One region of the Nonomuraea sp. NPDC049695 genome, then DNA from elsewhere that is predicted to be linked to it. Evidence: riboswitches for the same ligand, from Rfam matches in the RefSeq annotation. Region 1 holds a riboswitch; the other holds the start of a gene.
The links. A riboswitch is a leader RNA that binds a small molecule or an ion and turns the genes downstream of it on or off. The one in region 1 is predicted to bind glycine.

Region 1 (6,395 bases):
CGCCGGGCGCGACCACGCCGAGCTTGATCGCCTGGAGCAGCCGTTCCACGGTCTCCTCGAAGGCGTTGCCGGCCCGCACCGGCCGTAACACCGTCATCAAACGCGCCGACTCGTCCAACGTGTCCTCAGGTCTTGACAAGAGATCCCGCAATACACCTCAATGGTCTAACACTAGCCCAATCAGCGGGGATGGGAGCGGGACAGCGTGAGCGAGGGATCGAGCACCGGGTTCCTTTCCGTCAGCGAGCTGCGCGACGAGGTGGCGGCCGGGCGCATCGACACCGTCCTCCTCGCGATCGCCGACATGCAGGGCAGGTTGCAGGGCAAGAGACTGTCCGCACGCTATTTCCTCGACGAGGTGCTGCACCACGGCTCCGAGGGCTGCAATTACCTGCTGGCCGTGGACGTGGACATGAACACCGTCTCCGGGTACGCCATGTCGTCCTGGGAGCGGGGCTACGGCGACTTCGTCATGAAGCCGGACCTGGCGACGTTGCGCCGGGTGCCGTGGCACGAGGGGACCGCGATGCTGATGGCGGACCTGGGCTGGGAGGGCGGCGGCGACGTGACCGCCTCGCCCCGGCAGATCCTGCGCAGGCAGCTCGCCCGCCTCGCCGAGCGCGGCCTGGCCGCGTACGTGGGCACCGAGCTGGAGTTCTGCGTGTACGAGGACACGTACGAGGACGCGTGGAAGCGCGGCTACCGCGACCTGTCCCCCGCCAACCTCTACAACGTCGACTACTCGCTCCTCGGCACCTCCCGCATCGAGCCGCTGCTCAGGCGGATCAGGCGGAGCATGGAAGGCGCCGGCCTGTACGTCGAGTCCGCCAAGGGCGAATGCAACCTGGGCCAGCACGAGATCGCCTTCCGCTACGACGAGGCGCTCAGGACCTGCGACCACCACGTCATCTACAAGACCGGCGCCAAGGAGATCGCCGCCCAGGAGGGCAAGTCGATCACCTTCATGGCCAAGCCCAACCAGCGCGAGGGCAATTCCTGCCACATCCACATCTCACTGCGGAGCAGCGAGGGCGATCCGGTGATGGCGGGCGAGGGGCCGTACGGGCTCTCCCCGCTCGGCGCCCGCTTCGTCGCCGGTCAGCTCGCCTGCCTGCGCGAGCTCACCCTCATGTACGCGCCCAACATCAACTCCTACAAGCGCTACGTCCCCGGCAGCTTCGCGCCCACGGCCGTCAAGTGGGGCGTGGACAACCGCACCTGCTCGCTGAGGCTGGTCGGCCACGGCCTGTCGCTGCGCGTCGAGAACCGGGTCCCGGGCGGCGACGTCAACCCGTACCTCGCGGTGTCCGCGCTGATCGCGGCCGGGCTGCACGGCATCGACAACGAGTTGCCGCTGGAGAGCGCGTACGAGGGCAACGCCTACGACTCCGGCGCCGAGACCGTCCCCCACACGCTGCGCGACGCGCTGGCGCTGTTCGAGGGGTCGAAGCTGGCGCGTGAGACGTTCGGCGAGGATGTGGTCGAGCACTACGCGAACAACGCGCGGGTGGAGCTGGCCGCGTTCGACGCGGCGGTCACCGATTGGGAGCTTTTCCGTGGTTTCGAGCGGATGTGAATGGGGCGCATGAAGATCGTTAATCCGGCCACGGAGGACGTCGTGGCCGACGTCGAACTGGCCGACGCCGCCGAGGTCGACCGGGCCGTGGAGCGTGCCAGGAAGGCGTACGAGAGCTGGCGGAAGGTGTCGCCGGGCGACCGGGCGCGGCTGCTGCGCAGGTTCGCGGACCTGGTGGACGAGCACGGCGAGGAGCTGGCGCTCCTGGAGCTGGCCAACGCCGGCCACCCGATCGGCAACGCCCGCTGGGCCGCCGGCAACGTGCGTGACGTGCTCCACTTCTACGCCGGCGCCCCCGAACGCGATCACGGCAGGCAGATCCCGGTGCCCGGGGGCGTGGACATCACGTTCCAGGAGCCGCTGGGCGTCGTCGGTGTCATCGTGCCGTGGAACTTCCCTATGATGATCATGTCCTGGGGCATGGCCCCGGCGCTCGCGGCCGGCAACACGGTGATCGTCAAACCGGCCGAGTGGACCCCGCTGACCGCGCTGAGGCTGGCCGAGCTGGCCCTCGCCGCGGGCCTCCCCGAGGGGGTGCTCCAGGTTCTGCCTGGGGCAGGGGAGGTGGCGGGTGCCCGCCTCGTGGAGCACCCCGGCGTGGCGAAGATCGTGTTCACCGGCTCGACCGAGGTGGGCAAGGAGATCGCCGCCAAGGCGGCGCGGCACGTCAAGCGGGTCACGCTGGAGCTGGGCGGCAAGTCCGCGAACATCGTCTTCGCGGACGCCGATCTCGAGAAGGCCGCGGCAACCGCCCCCTACGCCGTTTTCGACAACTCCGGCCAGGACTGCTGTGCCCGGTCCCGGCTCCTCGTCCAGGCCGAGGTGTACGACGCGTTCATGGACCGCCTGGCGACGGCCGTACGCGGCGTCAAGGTCGGCGACCCGCTCGACGAGAGCACCGAGATGGGCCCGCTGATCAGCGCCGAACACCTCGACCGCGTGCGCGGCTTCGTCCGCGGCACCCCCTACCTGCAGGGAGCCTGCCCCGACGGCAAGGGCTACTGGTTCCCGCCGACCGTGCTGACGCCCGAGGTGACGGACCCGGCGTTCACCGAGGAGATCTTCGGGCCGGTCGTGTCGGTGGTGCGCTTCCAGGACGAGGCCGAGGCCGTACGGATCGCGAACGACACCCCCTACGGCCTGAGCGGCTCCATCTGGACCCGGGACGTCGGGCGGGCGCTCCGCGTGGCCAGGGCGGTCGAGGCGGGCAATCTGTCGGTCAACTCGCACTCGTCGGTCCGCTACTGGACGCCGTTCGGCGGCTTCAAGCAGTCCGGGCTCGGCAGGGAACTCGGCCCCGACGCCCTGGCGGCGTTCACCGAGACCAAGAACGTCTTCATCTCCTGGGAGTGAATGCAGTGCAGCGTTTGCAGGATCGGGTGGCGGTCATCACCGGTGCGGGCAGCGGCATCGGGCTGGCCACCGTGCGCAGGTTCGCCGAGGAGGGCGCCAAGGTCGTCTGCGTGGACATCGACGAGGAGGCGGGGGTCAAGGCGGCGAACGAGGTCGGCGGCCTCTTCGTCAAGGCCGACGTGACCAGCGAGGACGATGTCGTCAGGATGTTCCAGACGGCCTTCGACACCTACGGCAGCGTGGACATCGCCTTCAACAACGCGGGCATCTCGCCGCCCGACGACGACTCCATCCTGGAGACCGGCATCGACGCCTGGCGCCGGGTCCAGGAGGTGAACCTCACCAGCGTCTACCTCTGCTGCAAGCACGTCATCCCGTACATGCGGCGGCAGGGCAAGGGCTCGATCATCAACACCGCGTCCTTCGTGGCGGTCATGGGCTCGGCGACCTCGCAGATCTCGTACACGGCCTCCAAGGGCGGGGTGCTCGCGATGACGCGCGAGCTGGGCGTGCAGTTCGCCAGGGAGGGCATCAGGGTGAACGCGCTCTGCCCCGGGCCGGTGAACACGCCCTTGCTGCAGGAGCTGTTCGCCAAGGACCCGGAGCGGGCACAGCGGCGGCTGGTGCACATCCCCGTCGGGCGCTTCGCCGAGGCGTCGGAGATCGCGGCGGCGGTGGCGTTCCTGGCCAGCGACGACGCGTCGTTCATCACGGGCAGCGAGTTCCTGGTGGACGGCGGCATCTCCGGCGCGTACGTCACGCCGCTCTAGCTCTGGGAGATCATGGTGCAGCGTCCCGTCATCGGCATCACGTCGTACGTCGAGCCGGCGAACTTCACGGTCTGGGCGGACATGACCGTGGCGCTCCTGCCGTACATGTACGTGGAGCAGGTCGTACGCGCCGGCGGGCAGCCGGTCGTGCTGCCGCCGGCCGGCGAGCCCGCGCAGGTCGTGGGCCGCCTGGACGGGCTCGTTCTGGCCGGTGGCGGGGACATCGACCCGGCGAGGTACGGCGAGCCGCCTGGGGAACACACCGGCTATATCCGGAAATTTCGTGATGAGGCGGAGTTCGCCCTGATCGGCGCGGCCCTCGACGCGGGCCTGCCGTACCTGGGCATCTGCCGCGGCCTCCAGGTGCTCAACGTCGCCCTCGGGGGCAGCCTCCACCAGCACCTCCCCGACGTGGTCGGGCACACGGACCACGCCCCCGCGCCCGGCCGCTTCGGCCCGCTGCCCGTCACCGCCGTGCCCGGCACCCGCGTGGCCAAGGCGCTGGGCACCGGGCCCGTGACGGTCCCCCACTACCACCACCAGGCCATCGACCGCCTCGCGCCCGGCCTCACGGTCGGCGCGACCGCCGACGACGGCACGATCGAGGCGGTCGAGCTGGACTCGGCGCCCTTCGCCGTGGCCGTGCAGTGGCACCCGGAGGCCGCTGAGGACTGCGCGCTCTTCGAGGCCCTCGTCGCCGCCTGCTGACCGCAGGGTCCACAGCGACCGGACGGAAAGCCACCATTCGCCAGAGCGGTTCGTGAGAGGCCGGAACGCGACAACACCCCCATCACCGCACTAGGCTGACGAACATCACCGGCAAAACCGCGCGGGAGAGCACCCTGACATCCGGTCAGGGTCCCTGAAGGAGCAAGCCCTCCCCGCAAACCTCTCAAGGCAAAGGACCGCGCGGTATCCGAGTGAGAAATCTGCCAAGTGGACTGCCGCTACGGACATCGCGGGCACGACGATAGGGCGGCAGTCCGCTTGAGACAGGTTTCTTACTCGGCGGGTGACCTCTGGAAAGCAGGCCTGCGCGGCCTCGCCGAAGGTGAAAGTCCGGCAAAACTCGGGCGAAGCTCTCAGGCATCGACGACAGAGGGGGAGGATGCTGGCATCCGATCCTGTCCAGAGGTGCGACAAATGTCCCGACCCACACCGCTACGAGACGTTCACGAGAGCCTCGGCGCCATGCTCACCGACTTCGCGGGGTGGCTCATGCCGCTCCGGTACGGGAGCGAGTCCGCGGAGCACAACGCCGTCCGGCAGGCGGCCGGGCTGTTCGACCTCTCGCACATGGGCGAGATCTTCCTGACCGGGCCGCAGGCGGGCGAGGCCCTCGACTACGCGCTGGTCGGCCACCTGTCGGCGCTGGCGCCCGGGCGGGCCAGGTACACCATGATCGTGAACGAGCGCGGCGGGGTGCTCGACGACCTCATCGTCTACCGGCTGGGCGACGAGGAGTTCATGGTCGTAGCAAACGCCTCGAACTACGAAAAAGTCGGAAATGAGCTGAAAGAGCGGTCGAAGGCGTACGACGTGGTGGTCGAGGATCGCTCGGACCAGTACGCGCTGATCGCCGTACAGGGGCCCCGAGCCCAGGAGATCCTCGCCACGCTCACCGACGCCGACCTCGACGGCCTCAAGTACTACGCGGGCCTGCCCGGCGTGGTCGACGGGCGGCAGGCGCTCATCGCCCGCACCGGCTACACCGGCGAGGACGGGTTCGAGCTGTTCGTCGCCAACCAGGACGCGGTGCCGCTCTGGCACGCGCTCATGGCGGCGGGCGAGCCGCACGGGCTCAAGCCCGCCGGCCTGTCCGCCCGCGACACGCTCAGGCTCGAGGCGGGCATGCCGCTGTACGGCAACGAACTCAGCGCCGAACTGACCCCGTTCGACGCGGGGCTGGGCAAGGTGGTGAAATTCGACAAGCCGGGCGACTTCGTCGGCAGGTCGGCGCTCGAGGCGGTCAAGGACGACACGCCGCGGCGCCGTCTCGTCGGCCTGGTCGCGCGGGGACGCCGGGTGCCGCGCCACGGCTACCCGGTCACCAAGGACGGCGCCGTCGTCGGCGAGGTCACCAGCGGTGCGCCCTCCCAGACCCTGGGAAAGCCCATCGCGATGGCCTACGTGGACGCGGGCGTCGAATCAGGCCTGGCCGTGGACATCCGGGGCAGCCAAGAACCTATGGACCTGGTTGAGCTGCCCTTCTACAGGAGGAACAAGTGAGCAACATCCCTGACGACCTGAGCTACACCAAGGAGCACGAGTGGGTGGCGGGCCTCGACGACGGCCTCACCGTGACCGTCGGCGTCACGGCCTTCGCCGCCGACTCCCTTGGTGACGTCGTCTACGTGCAGCTCCCCGAGGTCGGCTCCACCGTCGAGGCGGGCGACTCGGTCGGCGAGGTGGAGTCCACCAAGTCGGTGAACGAGATCTACACCCCCGTCGGCGGTGAGATCGTCGAGGTGAACCAGGTCGTCGTGGACGACCCCAGCCTGGTCAACAGCGACCCGTACGGCGATGGCTGGATGTTCCGGGTGCGCGTCGAGGGCGAGCCCGAAGACGTGCTCTCCGCCGAGGAGTACAAGGCACTCACCTCAGGCGAGTCCTGACCTGTTCGCCGGGGCCCGAGCCCGGGCCCCGGCACCGTATGAAAGGCAGCGCTCATCAATGGCGATCAGCGTCTTCGACCT
Region 2 (6,395 bases), on a different contig from region 1:
CCGCATGCCGGCCATGACGGCGCTGGCCGCGTTGGTGCCGTGGGCGGAGGACGGGATGAGGCAGACGTCGCGGCTGTCCTGGCCGCCCGCGCGGTGGTAGGCGCGGATGGCCAGCAGCCCGGCGAACTCACCCTGCGAGCCCGCGTTCGGCTGGATGGAGACGCGGTCGTAGCCGGTCACCTCGGCCAGCCAGTCCTCCAGCGTCCCGATCAGCTCCCGGTAGCCCGCGACCTGGTCGTCGGGCGCGTACGGGTGGATCCCGGCGAACTCGGGCCAGGTGATCGGCTCCATCTCGGTGGTCGCGTTCAGCTTCATCGTGCAGGAGCCGAGCGGGATCATCGAGCGGTCGAGCGCGATGTCCTTGTCCTGGAGCTTGCGCAGGTAGCGCAGCATCGCGGTCTCGGAGCGGTGGCTGTGGAAGACCGGGTGGGTCAGGTACGCCGACTCGCGCAGCAGCGAGGCGGGCAGCGCGTCGGAGTCGAGCTCCGCGCCGGTGCGGTCGATCCCGAACGCGGCCCACACCTTGGCCAGCTCGGCGGCCCCGGTCTTCTCGTCGCAGGAGACGGAGACGTGGTCCTCGTCGGCCTGCCAGAGGTTGACGCCCCGCTCGGCGGCGGCGCTCACCACGTCGGCGGCCCCACCGGGAACGCGGACGAGCACGGTGTCGAAGAACTCCCGGTGCACGACCTCCAGCCCCGCCTCGCGCAGCCCGTCGGCGAGGGCCACGGCGTGCCGGTGGATCCGGTGGGCGATCCGGCGCAGCCCCTCGGGGCCGTGGTAGACGGCGTACATGCCGGCGATGACGGCGAGCAGGACCTGCGCGGTGCAGATGTTGCTGGTGGCCTTCTCGCGGCGGATGTGCTGCTCGCGGGTCTGCAGGGCCAGCCGGTACGCGGGGTCGCCGTCGGCGTCCACCGACACGCCGACGAGCCGCCCGGGGAGCTGGCGCTGCAGGCCCTCGCGTACGGACATGTACGCGGCGTGCGGCCCGCCGAACCCGAACGGCACGCCCAGCCGCTGTGAGGACCCGATCGCGATGTCGGCGCCCAGCTCGCCGGGGGCGGCCACGAGCGTCAGGGCCAGCAGGTCGGCGGCGGCCACGACGAGCGCGCCCGCCTCGTGCGCGGCGGCGGCCACGGCGCGGAAGTCACGCAGCCGGCCGGACGCGCCCGGGTACTGCACCAGCAGGCCGAAGCACTCGGGCAGCTCGCCGTCGAGGGAGTGCTCCACGAGCTCGATGCCGAGGGGCTCGGCGCGGGTGGCGAGCACGGCCTTGGTCTGCGGCAGCGCGTCGGCGTCGACCACGAACACATTGCTCTTGGACCTGCCCGCCCGGCGGGCCAGCGTCATCGCCTCGGCGGCGGCCGTGGCCTCGTCGAGGAGAGAGGCGCCCGCGACGGGCAGACCGGTCAGGTCGGTGACGACGGTCTGGAAGTTCAGCAGCGCCTCGAGGCGGCCCTGCGAGATCTCCGGCTGGTACGGGGTGTAGGCGGTGTACCAGCCCGGGTTCTCCAGCAGGTTGCGGCGGATGACCGCGGGCGTGATCGTGTCGTGGTAGCCCAGGCCGATCATCGAGGTGAGCACGCGGTTGCGCCCGGCCAGGGCGCGCAGCTCGGCGATGGCCTCGTCCTCCCCGACGGCTGCGGGCAGCTTGAGCCGGTCCTTGGCCCTGATGGCCTCGGGGACGGCCACCGCCACCAGGTCAGCCACGGACTCGAAGCCCACGGCCTCGAGCATGCGCTGCTGCTCAGCCTCCGACGGGCCGATGTGCCTGGACGAGAACGGCGGAGCTGACAGGTCGGTCATGGAAAGTGCCTCCCGAGGCTATGGAGACCGGCGCCAGGGCGCGGGCGAGTGCCGGATCTCCCCCTCTGTCAGCGCGGCGGGACCGCGACCTGAGAGCTTCACCCCGGTAACGGGGCTTGCACCGTCGGTGAGACGCGCCTGGCGGGCGCGCCTGCTTTCCAGAGTTGCCTCGCCCGAGCGGTACGGGGTGCCTGAGAGATTCCGGGGAGGGTTGCTCCTTCGGCGCCCGGGGGCCCGTGGGCCCCAGGGACTCTCCCGCACGGGGTCGTCAGCCTTGCTGTCCTAGGGTACAACCCTATCCGTTACGGGCGAATTTCCACGACACGGGGCAAAGAGAACTTTCCCGGTATGTTTCCCGGGCCCACCACAAGCGGCGGCGGGCCACTCAGGCAACGGGGCGTGTGAGTCAGCCCATGCGCCGGGCGCGGCGACGGCGGGCCAGTTCGTCAGCGGGGTGGTCGGCCGGGACGCTGTCCTCGACCGCCGCTCGTTCCCCCGGCAGCTCCGCGAGGGAGCCCTCGACCTCGCGCCAGACCCGGCCGAGCGCGATGCCGAACACGCCCTGGCCGCCCTGGAGCAGGTCGATCACCTCATCGGCCGAGGTGCACTCGTAGACACTGACACCGTCGCTCATCAGCGTGATCTGCGCGAGGTCGGCCACCCCGCGGTCACGCAGGTGCTGCACGGCCGTGCGGATCTGCTGGAGCGAGACCCCGGTGTCGAGGAGCCGCTTGACGACTTTGAGCACCAGGATGTCGCGGAAGCTGTAGAGCCGCTGGGAGCCGGAGCCCTGCGCGGCTCTTATCGTGGGCTCCACGAGGCCCGTGCGCGCCCAGTAGTCGAGCTGCCTGTAGGTGATGCCGGCTGCCGCGCAGGCCGTCGGCCCGCGATAGCCGATGTCGGCCGGCAGCGCCGTCGGCTGCTCGTCGAAGAGCAGACCCTGCTCTCCGGCACGCTGCCGCGCACTCTCGCGCCGTACCGGATCTTCCTGGCCGGCCGTCTTTCCCTCGCCGCTGCTGACCGCCACGCGGACCTCCGGCTTTCTCTCATCCCGTGGTCTGATCTGGGGGTTCGTAAAGGGCGACCACGGGTTTCACTTGCACCGTAGGACCGTGACCATGCTCAGTCAACGATCCGGCTCGGCGCGTCGTGAAGCGTAAATGCACCGAAATACCTACCCCGCCCTGCCGAAGTCTTCGGGCGTGATCGTGTCAAGGAACTCCCTGAACTTCTCCACCTCGTCTTCCTGGTCGTCCGGGATGATGACACCGGCCTCCTGGACGACCTCCTCGCTGGCGAAGATGCGCGCTCCGGTGCGCAGGGCGAGCGCGATCGAGTCGGACGGGCGCGCGCTCACCTCCACGCCGTTGGAGAACACCAGGTCGGCGAAGAAGATGCCGTCGCGCAGGGCGACGATGTTGACCGCTCGCAGGCCCACCCCCAGAGCGCTCAGCACGTCTCGGAAGAGGTCGTGGGTGAGCGGCCGCGGTGGGGGCTCCTCCGCTTGGGCCAGGGCGATGGCTGTCGCCTCGGTCATGCCAATCCATATAGGAAGGAACCGCTCCCCGTGTGCCTCCTTGAGCAAGACGATCGGCTGATTTGTGGGCATTTCTACTCGAACGCCCACGACCTCCATCTGCAACACGGGCTGCTCCGTATTCCTGACCGGTCACCCGGCACAGCTATTTGGCTCGTCGCTTCTGCACTGGCTACTGCAATTCAACGTAACACCCGGCGGGCCTGAAGTGCTCCTCCACCTCCCGGCCCGAGGCACCCTCAGCGCCCCAGGACGGAGCGGATCCCCGACCGCACAAGGGATGCGTGCAAATCGAGCAAAAGGGTGGAAAGCTCCCGCGCGACCTCGTCGGCCTCCCCGATGGCGCCGGGGGCTCGCCGCTTGAGTATGGGGGCGACGGCCTGCTCGACCAGGCCGCACTCGCGCTCGGCCGCCGCCTTGACCGCGCGCAGGTGGCGGGCGTGCAGGCCGAAGCGGGCCAGGGAGCCGACGCTGCGGGCCACGTTGAGCGCCTCCTCGTCGTAGCGCCTGGCCACCGGGGCGAGCAGCCCGTAGTCCTCCAGCTCGGTGAGCGTCTCCTCGTCGATCCCGGCCGCCTCGAGCAGCTCGGCCCGGCTGAGCCGGACCTCCTGCTTGTCCTGCAGGGCGCGCGGGCGGCCGAAGCTCTCCGTCATCCTGTCCTTGATCACCCGCAGCGGCAGGTAGTGGTCGCGCTGCTCGGTCAGGATGAAGCGGAGCTGCTCCACGTGCAGGTGGGTGAACTTGCGGTAGCCGGACGGGCTGCGCTCGGGCTCGATCAGCCCCTCACCCTCCAAGAACCGGATCTTGGAGATCGTCACATCGGGGAACTCGCCCTGCAGCAGCGCGAGCACCTCCCCGATGCTCATGTGCGAGCGGGCCGCCTGTGCGCTCATGCGGCCTCCCTCGGGGGCCCCATGAGCTCACATGAGGCTGTGCTTGTCGGTCGCTCGCTTCGCTCGCTCATGTGCCGGCGGTGGTCCTCATCAGGAAGAGGAGGCGGAACTTGCCGATCTGCACCTCGTCTCCGGAGTGCAGGGGGACCTCCTCGATGCGCTCCCTGTTGACGTAGGTGCCGTTGAGGCTGCCCACGTCGCGCACGGAGAACTGGCCACCGCGGTGCCGGTAGAACTCGACGTGGCGGCGGGAGACCGTGATGTCGTCGAGGAAGATGTCGCTCTCCGGATGGCGCCCGGTCGTGGTGAGGTCCTTGTCGAGCCGGAATCGGCTCCCCTGGTTGGGGCCCCTGGTCACCGTGAGCAACGCCGTGCCGGGCGGCAGCTGCTCGACGAGCGCCCGCTCGGCCAGGAGCATGTCGCCTGTCTCAGCCTCGTACGCCTCGATTCCCGCGATGGAGATCGTCGATGTGGTGTCCCCGGAGACCTCGGGTCTGGTCAGCGGTGACCCACAACGGGAACAGAAACGGGCATCCTCGGGGTTGGCGTGCCCGCACTGCGTGCAGTAGACGCTCGGCATCGATCGGCTCGGCCTCCTACCGCGAAGACGCGGCGACGGTGCTCATGGGCGCGCCTCGCTTCGCTTTTTCAAGTTTGCGAATGCCGCAACATACGCTGATCAGCGGCAAAGGTCAAGGCGGGGCACTGGACTGTTGGTTTGGACGCAGACAAAGTTACCGCCGCCCCCGCCCCGTGGTCCATGCCGCCGCGCGTTTCTACATTACGATCTTGCGGCACTCTGTGCGCAAACCGAAAGACGTATTCGGGGACTGACTGTGAGCAGCGGGCGCCCGCACCCGTCATCCCACCACCTCCCTCACCCTGCGTGAGCGCTGGTGACAGCACTGATCCACTGGGCCGATCAACCGGCGGCCTGCTCGACGATGCGGGCCCACCGCTCGAGCAGCGCCTGGGCGCTGTCCATGTCGTTCGCCTCGGCCCACAGGTCCGTGACGGGCTCGGCGGCGGCCGGCAGCACCAGCACCCAGCTCCCGTCCTGATGGGCCAGGCGGACGCCGTCGGTGGTGTCGATGCGGCCGCCGTCCTGCTCGGCCTCGGCCGCCTCGATGACCGAGCGCATGACGGCGCCCTTGGCCGCCCACGGGGTGGGCACGGTGCGCTTGAGCATCTTCACCTCGGGGATCCTGGCGTCGATCTGGCTGAGCGACAGGCGGGTCCGCGCCACCAGGCCGAGCATGCGCATGAACGCGGCCAGCCCGTCGATGGCCGGGCTGAACTCCGGCACGACGAAGCCGCCGCGCCCGTCGGCCGCGAAGATCATGTCGGCGCCCGCGGCGGCCGAGGTGAGGGCGTCGAGCGCGGTGGAGGTCCACTGCACCTCCACGCCGTGGAAGCGGCAGACCTGCTCGGCGACCCTGGTCGTGGTGACCGGCAGCGCCACCTGGCCGCCCCTGCGCTCGGCGGCGACGAGGTCCAGCACGACGAGCAGGGCGCGTTCCTCGCTGATGAGGTGGCCCATCTCGTCCACCAGCGCGATGCGCTCCCCGACCGGGTCGAACCGGACCCCGAACGCCGCCCGCGACGAGCTGACCAGCTCCGACAGGCGCTGCAGGTCGCGGCGGCGCTCGGCGAGCGTCTCGGTGGGCGAGACGTCGTCGAGGCGGGCGTTGACGGTGAGCACCTCGACGCCGACCCGGCCGAGCAGCTTGGGCAGCACCAGTGAGGACGTGCCGCCGGCGCAGTCCACGACGACCTTCATGTCCCTGACGTCGTCCACGTCGATGTGGCGCAGCAGCTCGTTGGTGTAGTCCTCGACGGTCCTGGCCGGGTAGGTCAGCGAGGCGATCTCGCCGGGGAAGGCCCGGCGGTACTCCTGGCGGGAGACGACCCGCTCCAGCTTGCGCTGGGCGGCCGGGGGCAGGTCGGCGCCGCGGCCATCCATGATCACGATGTCCACGCTCTGCGGGTCGCCCGGCGTGGTGCGCAGCGCGATGCCGCCCGCGGCCGACTCCCGTGCCGCGTGGAAGCGGGCGACGGGCAGCGGGGCGGCCTCGAGGTCCAGTACGTTGATCGCGCCCGCGGTGAGCGCGCCGATGACGGCCCGCTTCAGCGCCCTGGCCGCCAGGGAGCAGTCCCGG

Region 2: it holds a riboswitch for glycine, as region 1 does, so the genes downstream of both, gcvP (aminomethyl-transferring glycine dehydrogenase) here and gcvT (glycine cleavage system aminomethyltransferase GcvT) in region 1, are expected to answer to the same signal.

Annotation. Positions count from the first base shown of each region.
Region 1 is NZ_JBFANV010000005.1:163,549-169,943, reverse strand. Features, by position in the region: gene AB0J64_RS06945 (FCD domain-containing protein) at 1-97, opposite strand, end outside; gene AB0J64_RS06940 (glutamine synthetase family protein) at 206-1,576, shown strand; gene AB0J64_RS06935 (aldehyde dehydrogenase family protein) at 1,586-2,929, shown strand; gene AB0J64_RS06930 (3-oxoacyl-ACP reductase) at 2,935-3,699, shown strand; gene AB0J64_RS06925 (gamma-glutamyl-gamma-aminobutyrate hydrolase family protein) at 3,712-4,407, shown strand; glycine riboswitch at 4,520-4,617, shown strand; glycine riboswitch at 4,709-4,808, shown strand; gene gcvT (glycine cleavage system aminomethyltransferase GcvT) at 4,843-5,928, shown strand; gene gcvH (glycine cleavage system protein GcvH) at 5,925-6,314, shown strand; gene AB0J64_RS06910 (L-serine ammonia-lyase) at 6,373-6,395, shown strand, end outside.
Region 2 is NZ_JBFANV010000074.1:2,208-8,602, forward strand. Features, by position in the region: gene gcvP (aminomethyl-transferring glycine dehydrogenase) at 1-1,806, opposite strand, end outside; glycine riboswitch at 1,975-2,074, opposite strand; gene AB0J64_RS42380 (MerR family transcriptional regulator) at 2,213-2,833, opposite strand; gene AB0J64_RS42385 (bifunctional nuclease family protein) at 2,981-3,451, opposite strand; gene AB0J64_RS42390 (MerR family transcriptional regulator) at 3,583-4,236, opposite strand; gene AB0J64_RS42395 (FHA domain-containing protein) at 4,304-4,816, opposite strand; gene AB0J64_RS42400 (mannose-1-phosphate guanyltransferase) at 5,159-6,395, opposite strand, start outside.